Regions from separate parts of the Mammaliicoccus sciuri genome, predicted to be linked through region 2. Evidence: riboswitches for the same ligand, from Rfam matches in the RefSeq annotation. Region 2 holds a riboswitch; each other region holds the start of a gene.
What was found. A riboswitch is a leader RNA that binds a small molecule or an ion and turns the genes downstream of it on or off. The one in region 2 is predicted to bind S-adenosylmethionine.
Positions count from the first base shown of each region.

Region 1 (5,268 bases), 830 kb from region 2:
TAAAAGATGCTGATTACGATGTCATTGCAATCGGTAAAATTAATGACATTTACGATGGTGAAGGTGTTACGAAAGCTATTAGAACCAAAGATAACATGGACGGTATGGATCAATTAATCGATGTTGTAAAAAGTGATTTCACTGGAATGAGCTTCTTAAACTTAGTTGATTTTGATGCATTATATGGTCATAGAAGAGATAAAGAAGGTTACGCACAAGCTATTAAAGACTTTGATAACCGATTAGAAGACTTACAAGCAGTATTAAATGAAGATGACTTAGTTATTATTACTGCTGACCACGGTAACGATCCAACTGCTCCAGGTACAGATCATACACGTGAATATGTACCATTATTAATGTATAGTCCAAGCGTTAAAGAATATCATGAATTATCAGGTGATGATACATTTAGTTCAATTGGTGCAACAATTGCAGATAACTTTAATGTGACGCTACCTGAATTCGGTAAAAGCTATTTAAATGAGATGGGGATTAAGTAATGAATATAGTTAGACGATTATTTGGAATAGGATTTTCATTTGCAGGTGTGATGCATTTTTTGAGATCAGAAGGTTTTGAAGCAATCGTTCCAAACTATTTACCATTTAAAAAAGCAATTGTTTGGATAACAGGCGTGATGGAAATCGTATTTGGTATCATGTTAATGATCAAAAAGCCTAGTAGCTTAATGAAAAAATTAATCGAATGGTTCTTAGTAGCTGTATTTCCAGCAAATGTTTATATGGCACAAAAGAACATCCCATTAAACGGTAAACAATTACCAAAATGGGCGTTGTGGGGTAGATTACCACTACAATATGTGATGATTAAACTAGTAAGAAAAATGTAATATTTATATAGAGAGTTTGGGACATCGTATCCCAAACTCTTTTTTATTTGGGGGTGAGTTTGAAGTAGTGATTAGGTGAATATAATGTTGGGGGAGTTAGATATTAGGTGTCGTTATTAGCAAGTTTGGTGAGAAGTGCAAATAAGGAGACCAATAATTACAATTCTCAGTAGTTTTGTAACTAAGGCAGTCCATAGTATAACTTTGACCGACTTTTGTAATTAAGGCGGCCCATAGTAACACTTCGACCGAGTTTTGTAATCAAAACCCTCGTTATGAACAAGTTTGGGCAGAAGTGTTCACAACGCTCCCGTTATAAACAAGTTTACCCGAAAGTGTTCGCAACACCCAGCCATTCCAACATAAAAAAAGCCCAGGTCATATCCTGGGCTTTCCTCATTAATCTTCTTTAAAGATATTTTTCCAATTATCGCGTTCTGCTAAAAATTCAGTTGCTAATTGTTGTGCGCCTTCTAATGAATGGCTTGCTGCCCATCCGCATTGTACTTCGTTACATGCTGGGACTTCTGTTGCTTGTTCTACGTCTTTAAGTGTTGCTTCTAATATAGCAAGTACGTCATCATAATCGTCATGATTGATGAATGAAGCATAAAATCCTGTTTGACATCCCATTGGACTTACGTCTACCACTTTGTCTGTATGGTTTCTAATGTTCTCAGCCATTAAATGTTCTAAGGAATGTAATGCAGGCATTTCCATATGTTCTTTGTTAGGTTGTTTAAATCGAATATCATATTTATGAATAACATCACCATTAAGTCCTTCTTTGATTCCCGCAAGTCTCACAAATGGTGCGTCTACTATCGTATGATCTAAATTAAAACTTTCTACATTCATTTTTGTCATGAAGATTCCTCCTTTGATTTCGGCATCATTATATCAAGTTAATTTTGAAAAAACAATCAATTCAGATTTCTTTTACTTTCTTTCTATGTTACTTTATAAGATAATATTAATAAATTATTCTGAAATTAGGTGATGAGATGGAACGTTTACGAGTAGTCCCTTACGACAGTATATGGCAACACCTTTTTCTTGAAGAGAAAAAATATTTACAGTCGTTATTGAAAGAACATAGTATCAGCATTGAACATATAGGATCAACGGCTATTCCTGGATTATCTGCGAAGCCGATTATAGATATATTAATAGTTGTGAAAGATAGTAAATCGATTGATGAATTTACACATGAATTATCAGCTTTAGGATATGAGTCTAAAGGAGAACGTGGTGTTATCGGTAATCGATATTTCAAAAAATATGATCATTACGGTGCAGTATCTCACCATTTACATATTTATGATGAAGGTAGCCCACATATTTTAAGATTATTGTCATTTAGAGATTATTTAAGAGCTTTTAATGGTGAAAGAGAAAGATATAGTCGTCTCAAGCATGACTTAGTCATTGAATTTCCTGATGACAGTGAACAGTACTATAAAGGTAAAGACAGCATGATTAAAGAATTCGAGAAAAAAGCAGAAAAATGGTACTTAAAATCCAATGATATTGCAACAAATCATTGACATATCCGAGTAAGAAAGTTAGAATTAAATTCAAATTTCATACGAATTATCAAGAGAGACTGAGGGAAGGGCCCGATGAAGTCCAGCAACCTCCCATAATGGAAAGGTGCCAATTCCTACAGTTTGTTACTGGAAGATAAAAGAACGATTGGCGCACTCCTTACAAAGTAGTGCGCTTTTATATTGGAAAGGTGAATCATTAATGAGTAACTTATCGCAAAATATTATTAATTATATAGAACAAAATAGACATTTATATTTATCAATGAGTCATCAAATTCATGAGCGTCCTGAATTAGGAAATGAAGAAGTATTTGCATCACGTTTATTAAGCGATCAATTAAAGAGTCATCATTTTAAGATAGAGAAGAATATTGCGAAGCATCCGACTGGTTTCATTGCAACGTATGACTCAGGAAAAGAAGGACCAACTATTGCATATTTAGCAGAATATGATGCATTACCTGGTCTTGGTCATGCGTGTGGTCATAATATTATTGGGACTTCAAGTGTGTTAGCAGGTATCAGTTTGTCTAAAGTGATTGATCAAGTTGGTGGCAAAGTTGTCGTGTTAGGTTGTCCTGCTGAAGAAGGGGGTATTAATGGTAGTGCAAAAGCAACTTATGTGAAAGCTGGCATTATCGATAATATTGATATTGCACTAATGGTCCATCCTGGCCATGAGACGTACGTGACAGTGCCTTCGTTAGCTGTAGATGTATTTGATGTTAAATTCTATGGACGAAGCGCTCATGCCTCTGAAAATGCTTTTGAAGCGGTTAATGCGTTAGATGCTATGTTATCTTTCTTTAATGGGGTGAGCATGTTAAGACAACAAATTAAAAAGACAGATAAAGTGCATGGTGTCATATTAAATGGTGGTGAAGCAGCGAATATTATTCCTGACTTTACACATGCACGTTTTTATACGCGTGCCACTTCACGTAAAGAATTAGATATTCTTACTGATAAAGTGAGAAAAATAGCTGAAGGGGCAGCTATACAAACAGGTGGTACATATGAATTAAGACCAATTCAAAATGGTGTAAATGAATTCGTAATTAATAAGCCACTAGACGAATTATTTAGAAAGCACGCTGAACAAGTTGGGGAAGAAGTCATTGATGATGATTTTGGTTTTGGTTCTACTGATACGGGGAATGTAAGTCATATCGTACCGACTATTCATCCACACATTAAAATTGGACCATCTAATTTAGTCGGCCATACGAAAGAATTTTGCCAAGCTGCTGCAAGTACAAAGGGTGATAAGGCATTAATTAACGGTGCGAAAATATTGGCATCAATGGGATTAGAACTTATAGAGAATGTATCCCTTAGAAATGAAATCATTGAGCATCATCAAACATTAAGGGAGAACTTGTTATGAACAAAGAATATAGGAAACCACTCAATTTAACGTTAAGAGATTTATATGAAGAAGATATTGTATATAATGCGAGACCTTCGTATGAAGATAATCCTTGGTTAAAAGCTGAAGAAGCACAATCTAATTTTTTAACAGCAAGAGAAATGATTATCAGTAATATGCCCATGATCGTTCATGAAGCATGTTTAACAGATAATGTTAAAAGAATTTTAAAATTAGTAAATGTGGATATTCCGAGCAATATATATACTTTTAAAGATAGAACGCAATATGAACATTTACTACAACAGTTAACAGCTGACAATAAAAAAATATTCTTCCAATACATACATGGTCAACATTTATGTAAAGACGAAGAATATGCCGTTTATAAACCTAAATTTATAGATTTAAACAATAAATCTAAAATTGAACAATGGACGGGTGGTAAATATTTACCGAAACGTGAAATTGTGAAAGCTGTAGAATTTGAACAAGCTATTCAAAACTGGGATTTACCATTGGTGATTAAACCGGGAGACGAGTTACCTACAGCAGGTGGGTATGGTGTGATGATTTGTTATAATGAAGCGGATTTAAAGAAAGCAACTGATAGAATTAAAGAAGCCTCAGATACAAAATACATCATCATCGAACAATTCATTGAAGAAATTGATAATTATTGCGTTCAATACGTATATAGTGAAAAAACGGGTATACAATATATAGGTGCTGTAAAACAGCTTACAGATGAATACGGCTTCTACAATGGTAATGTTAATTCAAATTATGTACCACAAAGTGTTATAGATGCTGGGTATGAAATTATGAAAAATGGTGTTGAGCATGGTTATAAAGGTGTATCAGGGTTTGATCTTCTCGTAGATAACAACCACAATGTATATGCAATTGATTTAAACTTTAGACAAAATGGTTCAACAAGTATGTTATTACTGAAAGATCGATTACATGAAGGCTTTCATAAATTTCTAAGTTATCATTCCACAGGCGATAACACGCATTTCATCAATACAATAGAACAATTCATCAAAAATGGCTACCTCTATCCACTTGCATACTATGATGGTGACTATTTCGGTAAAGACAACGTAAAATCAAGATTTGTTGGAATTTGGCATGCAGAAACTGAAGAAAAGGCATTAGAGCAAGAGCAACTTTTTCTAGATGCATTAAGTAGTCTAAATAAATAAAAAATTTTTTACAATTTAACTTCTTTTATATTGACTTATACCTAATACGTATAATATATTTTATTGGGATTAAATATAAAGAAAAGGGTGGTAGAATGGCTATCCAGGATATGTCTAAATTTAAACAAATATTAACAAAAGAAAGATTTTATGTTGTGTTGAATGACCGTAAAATCTTAAGAGACGGCGATACTGATTTTCGTCTAATTTGGTCAACGAAAGAAAGTGCAGAATCATATTTAAAATCGTATGAAATTACGAAATACGATAAAATTATGGAGTTAGATT
Region 1 is NZ_CP094824.1:851,399-856,666, forward strand. Features, by position in the region: gene deoB (phosphopentomutase) at 1-503, shown strand, start outside; gene MUA60_RS04280 (DoxX family protein) at 503-853, shown strand; gene MUA60_RS04285 (S-ribosylhomocysteine lyase) at 1,253-1,720, opposite strand; gene MUA60_RS04290 (GrpB family protein) at 1,858-2,400, shown strand; SAM riboswitch class I at 2,444-2,543, shown strand; gene MUA60_RS04295 (M20 family metallopeptidase) at 2,603-3,790, shown strand; gene ldmS (L-aspartate--L-methionine ligase LdmS) at 3,787-4,980, shown strand; gene MUA60_RS04305 (DUF2750 domain-containing protein) at 5,076-5,268, shown strand, end outside.
Region 1: linked by a shared signal. The riboswitch ahead of MUA60_RS04295 (M20 family metallopeptidase) and the one ahead of metX (homoserine O-acetyltransferase MetX) in region 2 are both predicted to bind S-adenosylmethionine.

Region 2 (5,268 bases):
TATGCCATCATGTTCATGATAAATCCTGAAAATCTCATCTTTTAATTCGTTATTGAATCTTTCAGATTCTGAAACCTCTCTGTTTTTCCATTTATAATAACTTGCTCTCGATATTTCAAGTGCGGCGCATATCCATTTGATTGGATACTTATCTTTTAATGCTTCGATTGTCTTGTATGCTGCTATTTGCTTGATTTTCGATTCATCAACTGCCTCTCTATTTCTTCCTGCTTTTTTAATACCTCATTCTCCATTTGGAGAAATTTATTTCTTTGTTCAAGTGCTTTTATTTTTAATTCAAGTTCTTCTTCTCTAGTTAAAGCTTCAACTGGTTTTCCTTTACCTCTACCATCTACTAAACCAATATCACCATGTTTTTCATACTTTTTTACCCAATTATAGACTTGTGAATAGTTAACTTGGTACTTTTCAGCTGTCTTATTAAAGTCTCTATTATTTTCAATACAATATTTAGCTATTTCAATTCTCTCTTCAAATGTTGTTTTTCTAGTATTCATAGTGTCTACCTCCAGATATGGAAAATAAGATTTATTTTCCTTTCCTTCAGTATACTTTACCACCCAATTTTTTAAAGTAGCATGATGTGAAATATTGTAATAGGCTGCTAGATCTGAATACGTCTTATTAGTCTCTAGATATTCTTTAACAACTTTTTCTTTAAATTCGCGTGTATAGATTTTATTTCGATTCTTATTTATAAGTGCTGTTATACCATGTTGCTTATACACTTTATATTTAAATCGAATCACACTATCACTAATATCTAAATTTAACTTATCAATTATATTTTGAAAGGAATAACCCTTTTCATGCAAATCGAAGATTTCCTGATACAGTTTAACAGGTAGTCTAGTTTTATACATAAAAATACCCCCTATAGAGTTTTAGTTTTTTTTAATGTCTACTCTATAGGGAATAATACACTGAAAGATATCGTGCGCTAGGGTGGAAAATAAGGGCATAACGCACGAAGAATGATAGATATCGTGCGCTAGGGTACAAAAAAAGGGCGTAACACACGAAGACTTGACCACCTAAATCCAAATGATCAATCAAATATCAAATTATTTAATTATTTTCCGAATATTTAATCAAGTGTTATTGATAAAGTAATATAGGTATGATAAAACTAAAACATATTAAAATTCTTTACAGGTAAGTAAGACTGAGGTTAGACAAACGTTAGACTTACCTTCAACTGTAGATTGGAGGCATCGTTGTGACAAGTACGAGTATTACGAATAAAGGTTTGTTTCTTCAAGGTGTTAAAGACTGTATACCTACTATGCTTGGGTACTTTAGTGTTGCGCTAGCGTTTGGTATTGTCGGTATATCATCTGGTTTATCTATTTTAGAAATTGCATTATTGTCTATTTTTGTCTATGCGGGTGCTGCTCAATTTATTATATGTGCGTTGGTCGCCATCCACTCCCCTATTTCAGCAATTCTATTGACGGTATTTTTTGTTAACTCAAGAATGTTTCTTCAAAGTTTGGCTTTAGTCCCAGCATTTAAAGGTAATGGTTTCTGGTCGAATATAGGAATAGGTACACTTGTAACGGATGAGTCATTTGGTGTTGCGATTACGAAATATGCGAAAGAGAAATCGCTCAATGCGGCTTGGATTCATGGTTTAAATATTTCAGCTTATTTATTATGGATTGTCACATCTATTATTGGTGGTTTAGTAGGTAACTTAATACCTAAACCTGAAATATTTGGCCTCGATTATGCTTTAACAGCGATGTTTATATTTTTATTAATTGCTCAGTTTGAAACGATACATAAAAACAAAGTCTTAGTATATCTTTATTTAATTTTATTAACGATTGTATGCATGCTTATTCTGACATTATTTATGCCAACTTATTTATCTATTATTATGTCGACAATTATTGCTTCTGTCGTAGGGGTGGTGTTTGATAAATGAGTATATCGATGTATTTAATTTTAATTACGTTAAGTTGTTTTGTTTTAACTTGGATTATCCGTGTTTCTCCTTTGTATTGTTATCAAAAGCGGATTTACCTGAAAGTGTGATCAAGTGGTTACAATATGTGCCGGTATGTCTCTTTACGGCATTAATACTTGAAGGTATGTTGAATCAAGAAGGTAATGCTGGATTTACGCTTAATTTTGAGAGCATTATTGTCGCGATACCAACGATTCTAATAGCACTCATATTTAGAAGTTTAACGATTACAGTTATAGCCGGTATGTTTATTATGGCGATTGTGAGATTAGTCTTTTAATTTCATTCGTTAACTTATTGAAAGAAATGCTCATTTCTAGTATTCTTAATATAAATTACATAGCAAAGCTTATTCAGAGAAGTTGAGGGAATTGGCCCGACGACACTTCAGCAACCGGTCATAACAGATACGGTGCTACTACCAACGAGTATACTCGCATAATAAGGATGATGAGGACTTCTTACTTCTTTGACGAGTAAGAAGTCTTTCAATTTAAATAAGAGGGGGTTTTAATGTGATTATTTCTCGAGAAACAGGCATAGTAGATCTTGGACATTTTGAAACAGAATCTGGTGAAGTGATTGATAACTTGAAACTTCAATATGAGTATGTGGGTTATAAAGGCCAGCCACTCGTCGTAGTTTGTCATGCGTTAACTGGCAACCATTTAACATATGGTGATGATGAGCATGCAGGTTGGTGGCGTGAAATTATAGATGGCGGTTACCTTTCAATTAATGATTATCAATTTATAACATTTAATGTAATTGGCAGTCCTTATGGATCAAGTTCAAGGTTGAATACACCTGATTTCCCTGAACATTTGACGATGAGAGATGTTGCGAGAGCAAACATATTAGGATTGAAACAATTTGGTTACGAAAAAATAGACGTATTAATTGGTGGTTCTTTAGGTGGAATGCAAACGTTAGAAATGCTTTATGATGGTTCGTTTGAAGTGAAAAAAGCAGTCATATTAGCTGCGACAGAGAAGACTTCATCATATAGTAGAGCATTTAATGAAATTGCTAGGCAAGTTATTCATATGAACGGACAAGACGGTTTAAGCATCGCAAGACAGCTTGGCTTTTTAACGTATCGTTCAAGTAAAGATTATGAATCAAGATTCTCTGCAGATGATGTTGTAAGCTACCAAAAATATCAAGGCAATAAATTTAAAGAAGTATTCGATAAAGACTGCTATTTAACATTGTTAGATGTATTAGACAGTCATGACATATTTAGAGGACGAGATGATGTTGAGAAACGTCTACGTCAATTAGAAACGAAAGTATTAACGTTAGGATTTGCGGATGATTTATTATATCCAGATGACCAAGTAAGAGCTTTAGGTCGATTCTTTAAATATCACAGACATTTCTATGTACAAGACAACGTTGGTCATGATGGTTTTTTATTGAATTTTGGAGATTGGGCACCTAACGTTTATCATTTCTTAAAATTATATAAATTTAAAGTACGCTGATATCAACTTAAAAGTCACCTACATTGTTTTAAAAGATAAAAATCTGTAAAATAGAGAAAGATGTTTAATTTAGATTGGGAAGTGAAAAATTTGTCTTTTAAAGTCGACATAAAAGCGACAATCATAGCAACACTTGTACTAGTTCTAAGTGCCGCTATTATAAACTTTGTACCATTATTAGCAATATTGATCATACCATTTATTACGATACCAGGAACGATTCTTTGGTATCGCTCTAAACCGTCCTTTTTTGTGACGGTTGTCATAACGTTATGTGCAACTGTTCTATTTAATCATGTATTCTTATTAACTGCCATGACACTTGTAATTTTTATGAGTGTATTTATTGGGCAGTTACTTATTGAGCGTACATCTAAAGAACGTATGTTGTACTTAGTGACAACATTTATGAGTATTTTGACGATAGGTAGTGTGTTAATTTTACAAATTACGGGAAACTTACCTTTAACAAGCAAATTCTTTAGCCAGTATCATGATGTATTACTGTCATATTTCCAAATGGGTGGCAATATAACAACTGAAATCGAAGAATCATTACAAGTTTCATTAGAAATATTACAAGCGAGCATTCCTGGGTATATAGTATTGTGGGTATTCTTATTAGTGCTTGTGAATTTAGTTGTGACGTTTCCGATTTTAAGAAAATTCAAAGTCGCAACACCAGTGTTCAGACCATTATTTATGTGGCAAATCAATAGAAGCGTAGCATTTGTTTTTGTGATCACAGTACTTGTGAGTTTGTTTGTCACGCAAGACAATGTCGTCGCGTATGGCATAGTCACTAACTTACAATTTGTGTTAGAATGGGTTATATTTATACAAGCATTATCGTTGTTCCATTTATTTGTAAAAGTTAAAAAATTACCAATTATAGTAGGTGTCATCATCTTTGTAATGGCATTTATATTTAAACCGTTTGCGTACTTATTCGGATTAATGGACATTTGGTTTAACTTGAAACAACGTATAAAAAAGTAAATTGAGGTGAGTTTATGAACCGTCAATCTGTTAAAAAAGCCCTAATATTTCCGTACATTATTATGATGATATTAGCTTTGGTGTTAGTCGTATTCAGTTTTTTTAATTCAATATTTTGGGCGATTATTTCGACGGTTGCTACGATAATTCTAATTGCAGTAAGCATATTTTTTGTTAGACAGAGCTTTTTGAAATTAGATTTATATATTGGGAGTTTAGCCGGTAGAATTACGAAAAGTAAAACAAGTGCAGTCAGTGACTTACCAATAGGTGTCATATTATTAGACAAAAATGATCATATCGAATGGATTAATAATTTTGTTAATAAACGATTAGAACGAGACGTTTTAGACGAACCAATTAACGAAGTATTTCCAAATATCTTAAAAAGATTAGAAAATACTTCAGAAGTAGAGATTGAAGAAGGATCATACAAATATAAAGTCACTTATACTGAAGATGAACACTCTATTTATCTGTTTGATATTACTGAATCTTCCCGTGTATATGAATTATATGAAAATGAAAAACCAATCATAGCAACTATTTTTTTAGATAACTTTGATGAAATTACACAGAACATGAATGACTCTCAACGTTCAGAAATCAATAGTCTGATTACAAGCGTTATAGATGACTGGTCATCACGTTATCAATTGTTTATTAAACGCTATAGTGCTGATCAATTTATCGCGCTATTAAACAAGAGTATATTAGAAGATATCGAAACGTTGAAGTTCAACTTATTAGATGATTTAAGAGATAAGACAAGAGACCTCGGTCACCAAT
Region 2 is NZ_CP094824.1:23,230-28,497, forward strand. Features, by position in the region: one part of gene MUA60_RS00100 (IS3 family transposase) at 1-207, opposite strand, end outside; one part of gene MUA60_RS00100 (IS3 family transposase) at 210-884, opposite strand; gene MUA60_RS00105 (AzlC family ABC transporter permease) at 1,307-1,951, shown strand; gene MUA60_RS00110 (AzlD domain-containing protein) at 2,058-2,273, shown strand; SAM riboswitch class I at 2,340-2,441, shown strand; gene metX (homoserine O-acetyltransferase MetX) at 2,512-3,480, shown strand; gene MUA60_RS00120 (DUF2232 domain-containing protein) at 3,562-4,479, shown strand; gene MUA60_RS00125 (DHH family phosphoesterase) at 4,494-5,268, shown strand, end outside.

Region 3 (5,268 bases), 580 kb from region 2:
TGGTTATTGAACTATTTCCTAAAGGTATTGCTGGATTCAAAAATTTTAAAGAAATCGTAAATATGGATCCAGAAATTAAAGATAATGACGATGCTATCGAATTTATAGATGAACCAGATACGATTGAATATGAAGATGTATCATTCAAATATTCAGAGAAATTAATCTTAAATCAGCTATCTATCAAAATTGAACAAGGTGAAAAAGTAGCACTTGTAGGACCGAGTGGGGGAGGTAAAACGACAATTTGTTCGTTATTACCAAGGTTCTATGATCCGTTACAAGGTAAGATTAAAATCGATAATCGAGACATTAAATCTTATAAGTTGGAATCATTAAGAAAACAAATTGGTGTTGTACAGCAAGATGTATTTCTTTTCGGTGGAACATTAAGAGATAATATTATTTATGGTAATTTAAATGCAACGGAAGAAGAAATTAATTACGCAGTTGACCAAGCACAATTAAGAACGTTTGTAGATGAATTGCCAGAAGGTTTAGATACTGTCGTTGGGGAACGCGGTACAAAATTATCCGGTGGACAAAAGCAACGTATTTCAATTGCGAGAATGTTCTTGAAGAATCCGCCAATTATTATTCTTGATGAAGCTACGAGTGCTTTAGATGTTGAAACTGAAAATAAAATACAATCAGCATTTAAGAATTTATCACGTGGTCGAACATCACTGATCATTGCGCATAGACTGAGTACGATTAGACATGTCGATAGAATTGTATATATTGAACAAGGTCAAATTCAAGAAATGGGCAGTCATGATGAACTCGTGGATAAAGGCGGTAAATACAAAGATTTATACATGTCACAGTTTGAACAAATTGAAGAATTTTAACATACTGCCGGAGATCTTTATGAAGAAAAAGGTCTCTGCATTTTTTATTTTGAGCTAAATAATAGACTTTCAGTTTAAAGTTGTTATTATAGAGTGTTAATATCTATGATTAAGAGGTGTAACATGAAGATTTCTAAAGGGTCAGACTATGGGCTGCATGCTTTGGCATATTTAATTGCTAAAAGAGACCAACAGCCCATCAATGTTAAAAGTTTATCTGAAACGTTAAATGTGTCTGTAACATATTTATCTAAAATATTAACGCAATTAGTAAAGGCAAACGTCATAAAATCTGCATCTGGTGCAAAAGGCGGTTATTATTTAGTTAATAATTGGGAAGACATAACTGTCTATGATATTATTACTGCAATTGATGGTCATCAAAGTACACTTGAAGATAGCTTTAATCACGGTCCAGAATGTAAGATACAAGCGATATTAACTTCTGCTGAAGATGAAATGACGCAAGCTTTGAAAAATAAAACTTTAAAAGATTTAATGTAAGTTAAATCTTTTTTTATCTATCAATTATAGATATTACGACTCTACAATAGTTATGAAAGGTGGAAATGCTATGTTTGATTGTATCGCAATAGGTGGAGGGCCAGCAGGATTAGCGAGTGCACTCACGTTAGGAAGAGCTTTAAAAAAGACGTTAGTGATAGACAATAATAATGCGAGAAATAAAGTGACACAGCATTCACATGCATTTTTAACGCAAGACAGTGTAAGACCTGAAGAATTGAGAGCTAAAGGAGAACATGATGTTGATCAATATGATGATGTAACGCGAATTAATGACACGGTGTTAAACATATTGAAAGAGGAGCATAACTTTATTGTTGAAACAGCCAACCAACAATATAAAGCTAAAAAAATTATGGTATGTACAGGTTTACGGGAAACATTACCAGAAATTGAAGGTTTAAAAGAAAGTTGTGGCAAATCTGTCTTTTATTGTCCGTGGTGTGATGGATATGAATTGAAACATAAACCATTACTCGTAGCTGTTCAACCTGAGCATGTGAAACATATGGCGATGCTTATTAACAATTGGACAGACGATATCGTTATAAGTAGCCGTGATTTTTCATTATTAACTGAAGAAGATAAAGCGTTTATTGAAAGTAAACATATCACATTAGTGGAAAGCGAAGTAGCGGAATTTAAACATCATGAAGGACAAATTAATGAAGTTATCTTTAAAAATGGTGAACGTATCAATAGAAGCGGTGCAATCATTGGTGTGAAGTGGGATACTGATTTTGAATTTTTAAAAGCGTCCGATATTGAAAGAGAAGACAACGGAAAAATAAAAATTAATGAGTTAGGTGAATCATCTATACCAGGATTGTTTGTAGCAGGTGAAAGTAAAGATTTCATGGCATCTCAACTAATAGACGCAGCAGCAAATGGTAATCAAGTCGCAAAATTTGTAGCAATGCAAATCATTATGGAATCATAAATAAAAACAGGCTGGGACATAATGTAATGTCTTAGCCTGTTTTAGAATGCTTATTTTTTAGTTATTTTAATATTAATTTCAAAGTCACCAAATTGAACATTGCGATGTTCAGAATCTGAAGTTGGTTGAAGTATTGTATTCTCAACTCTGCATAATTCTTGGATTAAAGCGTTCTTCTTCTGAGTCTTACCTATTGAACCTGAATAACTTCTTGGTGGATTTGCCTGCAATTCTAATAGTTCTGATAAAATATCGTCTCTTGTTCTCATATTTATTGCCTCCTAATTTGATAGTTACAATAAAACAGCTCATCTTAAGATTAAGAAGAGCTGTTTAGAGAATCTTCTTATCTTTCAAGTTAAACTTGTTGGATTTAGCACAGTACATACGCCTGTTGCTGAGGTTTCATCGGGCCAATTCCCTCCGCCTACTCTTAATAAGACTACGAGCTATTTTATTGTTTCTTAATCATAACGAATTAATTGTATTTTGCCTAATTTTTAAAATCTAAATGTTTAAAAGGTTTGAGGTGGTCTATATATTAACTGAATATGAAGCATAGGAGGAATAGATTATGAAGTATAAAATGCTTTCTTTATTGTTGTCAGCAGGTATCGTGTTAGCAGCATGTGGTAATGGTGACGGTGATAACAATGATAAAAAAGAAAATCAAAATGATGAAAAAACAGAACAAACAACTAAAGAAAATAGTAACGACGATCAAAATACAGATGACCAAGATTCAGACGATGATCAAAACACAGATGATGATCAAAGTTCAGACAAAGCAACTAAAAATACAGTTAAATGGGATGACATTAAAGTCTCTCCTGAAGATGCTGTAAAAGCTGCACAAAAAGAATCAAAAGGTGAACTTAAAGATCTATCTTTTGAAAAAGAAACAGGCGAGTGGAGTTATAAAGTTGAATTAGCTGATGGAACAAATGAAAATAAAGTACTGATAAATGCAGATGATAAATCTGTTACGAATGTTGAAAAAGAACAAGAAGATAGTGATGATAATGATCAAACATTCAAATTATCAGATGTTGCTAAATTCGAAGATGCACTTAAAGTAGCACGAGACAAAGCTAAAGGTGATATTAAAGAATGGTCACTAAGTGAAGATAATGGCAAACTTGTTTATTCTATTGAGTTAAAAGAAGGTAATAAAGAATCAACAGAATTTACAATTGATGCTAAGTCTAAAGAAATTCTTGAACAAGAAACAGATTAATTTATTAAGAACATAGGATAATTCATTTTATCCTATGTTTTTTTATGTTTATTTATTGATTATCATTCTCAATTAGCATTTCGCATGAAGTTTGAAAAAATTTCATTACATAAATACTATAGGTACAGCCTTATATTTGTATTTTCTATGAATTCTATAAAATTTTTATTGACTATTGCACATTATAGGCATAAATTAAAGATAATAATGATAATCAATTAGATAGGAAGTGTTATGATGAAAAAGTTAGCAACAACTTTATTAGCAAGTACTTTAATTTTAACAGCGTGTGGGAATAGCGCTGATAAGAAAGAAAATGAAGATAAAAAAGAAACAAAGGAAACGAAAAAGTCTGAAAAAGCGGATTTCTCTAAAGAAACTAAAGCTTATAAAGATTTTACAACAGAACAATTAGATAAATTCTTAGCTGATACTGAAAAGTTCGTTGAAGCGGTTAAAGCAGACGATATCGAAAAAGCTAAAGAAATTTATCCTAAAGCGCGTATGTACTATGAAAGATCTGAGCCAGTTGCTGAAAGTTTCGGTGATTTAGATCCGAAAATTGATGCACGTTTAGCAGATATGAAAGAAGAAAATAAAGAAGACGAATGGTCAGGTTACCACAAAATTGAAAAAGCATTATGGGAAGATAATACAACTAAAGATATGGCACCAGTTGCTGATCAATTATTAAAAGACACTAAAGAGTTACGTGCAAAAGTAGATACAGTAGATGTGACACCTAAATTAATGTTACAAGGTTCAATCGACTTATTAAATGAAGTATCTAGCTCAAAAATTACAGGTGAAGAAGAAATTTATTCACACACAGATTTATATGACTTTAAAGCAAACATCGAAGGGGCAGAAAAAATCTTTGAAATATTTAAAGATAAAGTAGCAGATAAAGATAAAAAGCTTGCTGATACAACTCAAGAAAGATTCGATAATGTTAATAAATTATTAGATCAATATAAGACTAAAGATGGTGGATATGAAGACTATACGAAACTATCTAAAGATGAAACGAAAAAACTTTCTGAAGCTGTTGATAAATTAGGGGAATCTTTAAGTCAAATGGCTGTTATTACGGAGTGATGATTGATGTCTAATAATGAAAATCATATAGCTAGAAGAGATTTTCTAAAACTCGCTGGTGTTGGTGGTGCAGGTCTACTGATAGGTTCTACAGGTGTAGGCGGTACTTTTCTTGCATCTCAATACTTTGCTAAAGATAAAACAGGCGTAAAAAATAAAATCAATTTCTATGGTAAATATCAGTCTGGCATCACGACAGAACAACAAAAACACATTTACTTTGTCGTTCTAAGCATTAATAAAATGTCAATTTTAGATGTTAAAGAAATGTTTAAAGTATGGACAAATTATAGTGTTCATTTAATGAATGGTGAATATGTAAAAGAGATTGGTAAAAACAAAATGTTACCAAGTCCAGATACAGGGGAGACGATTGGCTTAGACGCCAGTCGTCTGTCTCTTACTTTTGGTATAAGCCCTTCATTCTTTGAAAAAGTTGGATTGAAAAAGCATAAACCAGATTTATTAAAAGATTTACCACATTTTCCTAAAGATCAAATTGATGAAGACTATTCAGGTGGAGACATTTGTATACAAGCATGCTCAGATGATCCACAAGTTAATTTTCATGCCATTAGAAATTTAATTAGAGTGGCTAAAGGTGAAGTTTCAATGAA
Region 3 is NZ_CP094824.1:602,559-607,826, forward strand. Features, by position in the region: gene MUA60_RS02885 (ABC transporter ATP-binding protein) at 1-851, shown strand, start outside; gene MUA60_RS02890 (RrF2 family transcriptional regulator) at 975-1,355, shown strand; gene MUA60_RS02895 (NAD(P)/FAD-dependent oxidoreductase) at 1,426-2,316, shown strand; gene MUA60_RS02900 (hypothetical protein) at 2,367-2,585, opposite strand; SAM riboswitch class I at 2,660-2,759, opposite strand; gene MUA60_RS02905 (PepSY domain-containing protein) at 2,891-3,553, shown strand; gene efeO (iron uptake system protein EfeO) at 3,791-4,651, shown strand; gene efeB (iron uptake transporter deferrochelatase/peroxidase subunit) at 4,658-5,268, shown strand, end outside.
Region 3: linked by a shared signal. The riboswitch ahead of MUA60_RS02900 (hypothetical protein) and the one ahead of metX (homoserine O-acetyltransferase MetX) in region 2 are both predicted to bind S-adenosylmethionine.

Region 4 (5,268 bases), 660 kb from region 2:
TTCTGCTGGATTGTTCGATACATAAACTGTTGCATTTTTTGGTAAGTCAGATAATTTTTTGTATTTTTTAGAGTAAACTGCCATTGGCTCTAAATGTACGTTACCTGCTGATTCAATTTTATATCCTTTTTCTTTTGATTCAGTTTTTAAGTATGGTGTATGTTGGAAGAAATTTGCATCAAGTTCACCTTTGTCTAATAATTTGTTAGGTGTTGTGTAATCATTGATTGTCTTGATTTCTAAGTCATAACCTTCTTTTTTAAGAAGTGGTTTAGCTTCTTCTAAAATTTCAGCATGAGGTGCTGGTGATGCACCAATTTTAATTGTTTCGTTCTTTTCTTTCTTGTCGCCACTACCGCCACCACAAGCTACTAGCACGACTGTTAAAATCGAAATAAATAATAACCCAAATACTTTTTTCATTTAAAACACTCCTTAACGTTTATCAATTCTTTTTACAATTAAATCTCCAATAAATTGGATAATAAAAACAATAATTAAAATAAAGATTGTTGAAACTAAAATGACGTCATTTTGATTTCGTGTAAATCCAGTTAGGTAAGCTAAGTTACCTAAACCACCTGCACCAATTACACCGGCTATAGCAGTTGATCCAACTAAAGCAATGGCTGTAACTGTGATACCCGATACTAAAGCAGGTAATGATTCTTTTATTAATACTTTTCGAACGACTGTCCAAGTAGTAGCACCCATTGAAACTGCCGCTTCAATAACACCTTTATCAATTTCTTTCATGCCGATTTCAACAAGTCGCGCATAAAATGGTGATGCACCAATAATCAATGCTGGTAAAGCGCCTTTAGGTCCACTAATTGTACCTAGTAAAATGTCCGTAAATGGTAGTAATAATAATATTAATATGATAAATGGAATAGCTCTAAATAGGTTCACGACAAATGAAACGATTGAATAAAATACACGTGAACTTTTAGATGTTCCTCTTGATGTTAAAAATAGTAAAGTTCCTAAGATTAATCCAAATACTAAAGTAAATACTGTAGAAATAATCGTCATATATAACGTTTCATACAATGCTTCCCATACAGCATCCCATCGTACGTTAGGCATCGTGACCATTTCTGTTATGATATCTCCAAATGATTTATTCACCTACGTTCACCTCTACTTTCACGCCTAGATTATTCAATTCTTGCTTAATTGTTTCTTTAGAATAATCTCCTTGAGGTAAATGAACGATCATATGTCCAAATGTACCGTTTTGAGTTAATTTAACGTCACCTTCGATAACGTTAATATCGATATTATAAGTTTTTATAATTTTCGCTAATACTGGATCAGAACTTGTTCCACCAACGAAGTTTAACTTCCAAATTTCACCATTTGGTTGTTCTTTCTTAAAGTCTTGTAAAGTTCTTTGTAAATCATCTGCTTTAAGATCATCTTTAACAAATCGTTGTGTAACATAAGTTTGAGGGTTATTAAATACGTTAATAACTTCTCCCTCTTCAACAAACTTACCGTTTTCCATGACTGCTACATGGTCACAAATTTTTCTAATGACATGCATTTCATGTGTAATCAGTATGATTGTTAAATCCAGTTCTTTATTAATATCTACTAACAAATCTAATATTTCATCAGTAGTTTGCGGATCGAGTGCACTTGTTGCTTCGTCACATAATAAGACATGTGGGTCATTAGCAAGTGCACGGGCAATACCTACTCTTTGTTTTTGCCCTCCTGATAGTTGTGAAGGATAGGCATTTTCGCGTCCTTCTAAACCAACTCTTTTGATGAGTGCTTTAGTTCTCTCATCAATTTCACTTTTAGATACACCAGCGATTTCTAATGGAAATGCGATGTTATCTTTAACTGTTCTAGACCAAAGTAAGTTGAAATGTTGGAAAATCATGCTTACTTTTTGTCTTTTTAATCTAAGGTCTTGTTTCGATAATTGTCCAATGTTTGCACCGTCTACAATTACCTCTCCCTCAGTAGGTGTTTCTAGGCCGTTAAACATACGTATAAGTGTACTTTTACCTGCACCAGAAAATCCAATTACACCATATATACTTCCTTTATCTATTTTTAAGTCAACATGGTCAACAGCTGTTATGTCACCTTTTTTTGTTTTGAAAGTTTTAACAACTTTATTTAACTCGATCAAATCTGTTGCCTCCTAATCTCTAAATTAAAAACGCCTCACTCTTAAAATAAGAGAAAGGCGTCAAAAATTTGTCTTTCTCTCATCTCCAAAAGTTAACACTTTTTGTGAATTGGCACCATTTCATATTTATATGACGGTTGCCGGGCTTCAAAGGGCACATCCCTCCACCACTCTTGATAAGAGTTATTACGTATTTAATTAAATTCATACTATCATGATAAGTTTTTATCGTCAATAACTTTTTGAATATTCTCTAATATATACGGAACAGACTGAAAGGCATAGATTCGACGGATAACTTGATCTTTATGCATGATAAAAAGTACGGGTACTGACATGATTTCAAATTCTTTACAGAATTCTGGATAAAAATTTAAGTCACACTTATTAATAGGTAATTGTGAAACTTCGTTTGCAATATCTAACATGCGTTCTGATATTTTGCACGTTCCACATGTTGGCGTATATCCAAATAATAAATGGATATCTTTATCAAAATGCTTGTATATATCGTTCAATATTTCTGTGTGTTTCATGGTAACGATACTTCCCTTTCAATACAAAATCATTCTTAACTATAAAACCATGATAGTTTAACACATTCGCTAAATATTGTCTTGGACAGCGCGCTACTTCAGAAAATGTAGAATCAATATAAATATGCTGGCTTTCACTCACAAATTTCTTAAACCATTTTCCAATTTTCTTACCTTCCTTATCTTGATCTACTAAGACATACACTTGAGAACCGTATATTTCTTCTAGTAGCTCATCCATTTTTTCGACCCCCATCGTTCCATGGGTACAAATAATATGAACATGATCATTTAATACTTCTTCCACTCGTTTTTTATCAGAAATACCTTCTACGATTATAATCTTTTTAATCATCGCCATGAATATCACCTTCTACAAATGAGATAGTATTACAGTTCAGTTTCATGATAAATATTTTAAAAAAACTCCATGACACATCAGTATCGTGGAGTTTAATGTTATGTTATTCACCTATCATTTCGCTATAAGCGTCTGCATCTAATAATTCATCTAATTGAGCTTTATCAGATAGTTCAACTTTGACCATCCAAGCTTTATCATATGATGATTCATTAACAAACTCAGGGCTATCTTCTAGTTCTTCGTTTACTTCAACGACTTTACCAGAAAGTGGTGCATATAGTTCAGAAACTGTTTTAACAGATTCTACACTACCGAATGAATCTCCACTAGTTAATTCGTCACCTTCTTCTGGTAACTCAACAAACACGATGTCCCCTAATTCTGATTGAGCAAAATCAGTAATACCGATTGTTACGATATCTCCATCTACTTTTACCCATTCATGTTCTTTTGAATATTTTAACTCACTAGGCACTGTCAAAGTAATCCCCTCCTATATGTAATTCAATTATAATCATGACATAAAGCCATTATTCAAGCAACTATTTTTATAACCAAGTTTGACGATATTCGTCTTCTTTAAATCCAAGTGTCACTTTATTTCCTAAAACGGCTAAAGGTCTTTTAATTAACATGCCATCAGATGCTAATAAATCAAACTTTTCGTTGTCTGATAAATCATCCATTTTATCTTTTAATCCCAATTCGCGATATTTAGCGCCTCGAGTATTAAATAATTGATTAACATTGATGTCTGTCCCATCAATGATATCTTTTAATTCTTTAGCTGTTGGTGTTAATTGAGTAATATCAATCGGTTCAAAACTGGCACCGTTCATTTCTAAGAACTTTGCTGCTTTTTTACAAGTTGTACAATTAGGATATTGATAAAATTTTATCATGTCTTTACCTCCATATGTCTATTTAATTTCATTATAACAATATTAGTACAGAACATGTAGTAATGAGTTAAATATTTTTTTAAATATTAGAAATAAGATATACTTACCTTATAATCATTATTTCTAAGGAGCAGAATAAATATGAGAACAATAAGTCAATATACTGAATTTGAAGAAATTACACAAAGCGATGAACCAGTTGTCGTTAAATTCTTCGCAGATTGGTGTCCAGATTGCACAAGAATGAATCAATGGATCGATCCTATCATCGATGAATACAATCAATACAATTGGTATCAAATCAATCGTGACCAAGTTCCAGAAGCAGCAACCGAAAATGATGTAATGGGAATACCAAGTTTATTAGTATTTAAAAACAACGAAAAACTTGCACACTTACATTCAGCAAACGCAAAAACACCAGAAGATGTTAAAGCGTTCTTAGCTGAGAACTTAAAATAATCATATTAAAGCCCACAATTGAGTATAAGATCTCAGTTGTGGGTTTTGTTATTACCATTCAGTGATTAATGATTTATTTTTTCTTTCGGCAGCTTTTACACTTGAGTCTTTTTCAGTTAAATATAAAAATCCACATACATCTTCATCATCCTGAGCGCCGACTGTTTTTCTAAATGATGGATTAAATATAAATGCAGGTGTTTTCCAACATGAACCCATTCCCTCATCATGCATCAATAACATTAAATTCTGTACAAATGCGCCGATTGCCATTTGATTTTCAAGATTTTCTTTTTGTCTTGAGTCTCTTTTTGACAAGATGACAAACATGCCACCAACTTTAGTCACTTTATTGATATATTTTTCTTGTTTAGCTGGATCATTAACAAATGCTGATTGTGCAACTTCTTCTGCAAATTCAGGAATTTGTTTTTTATTGATATACACTAGTCTCCAAGGTTCTCTCATACCATGGTTAGGTGCGTATGTTGCTAAATCAACTAAAGAAAATACTTTTTCTTCGTCTATATACATATCATAATCATATTTTTTGACGCTTCTTCTTTCTTCAATCGCTTTCTTTAATTCCATTATTTACACTCCTAATTCATTGATAATTATTATCAATTGTATCATAAAATAAAGAAGCGAGATAGAAATCTAGAATTATCCTAAAGATTTCTACACTCGCTTCATCATTATTATGCATAATACAGTGATTAATTTTGATATAAAGCTAACTGTTCTTTAATATCTTTAACATGAATTTGACCTGGTGCTGCTTCTTTACCTACGAAACCATAAGTAAATTTAGATCCAAACATACCACCAGTTATTCTTGTCATCTTACCTAAT
Region 4 is NZ_CP094824.1:2,288,868-2,294,135, forward strand. Features, by position in the region: gene MUA60_RS11860 (MetQ/NlpA family ABC transporter substrate-binding protein) at 1-423, opposite strand, end outside; gene MUA60_RS11865 (methionine ABC transporter permease) at 436-1,131, opposite strand; gene MUA60_RS11870 (methionine ABC transporter ATP-binding protein) at 1,124-2,149, opposite strand; SAM riboswitch class I at 2,226-2,332, opposite strand; gene MUA60_RS11875 (thioredoxin family protein) at 2,362-2,685, opposite strand; gene MUA60_RS11880 (toprim domain-containing protein) at 2,642-3,046, opposite strand; gene gcvH (glycine cleavage system protein GcvH) at 3,150-3,530, opposite strand; gene MUA60_RS11890 (arsenate reductase family protein) at 3,598-3,951, opposite strand; gene MUA60_RS11895 (thioredoxin family protein) at 4,093-4,413, shown strand; gene MUA60_RS11900 (nitroreductase family protein) at 4,465-5,004, opposite strand; gene aroD (type I 3-dehydroquinate dehydratase) at 5,133-5,268, opposite strand, start outside.
Region 4: linked by a shared signal. The riboswitch ahead of MUA60_RS11870 (methionine ABC transporter ATP-binding protein) and the one ahead of metX (homoserine O-acetyltransferase MetX) in region 2 are both predicted to bind S-adenosylmethionine.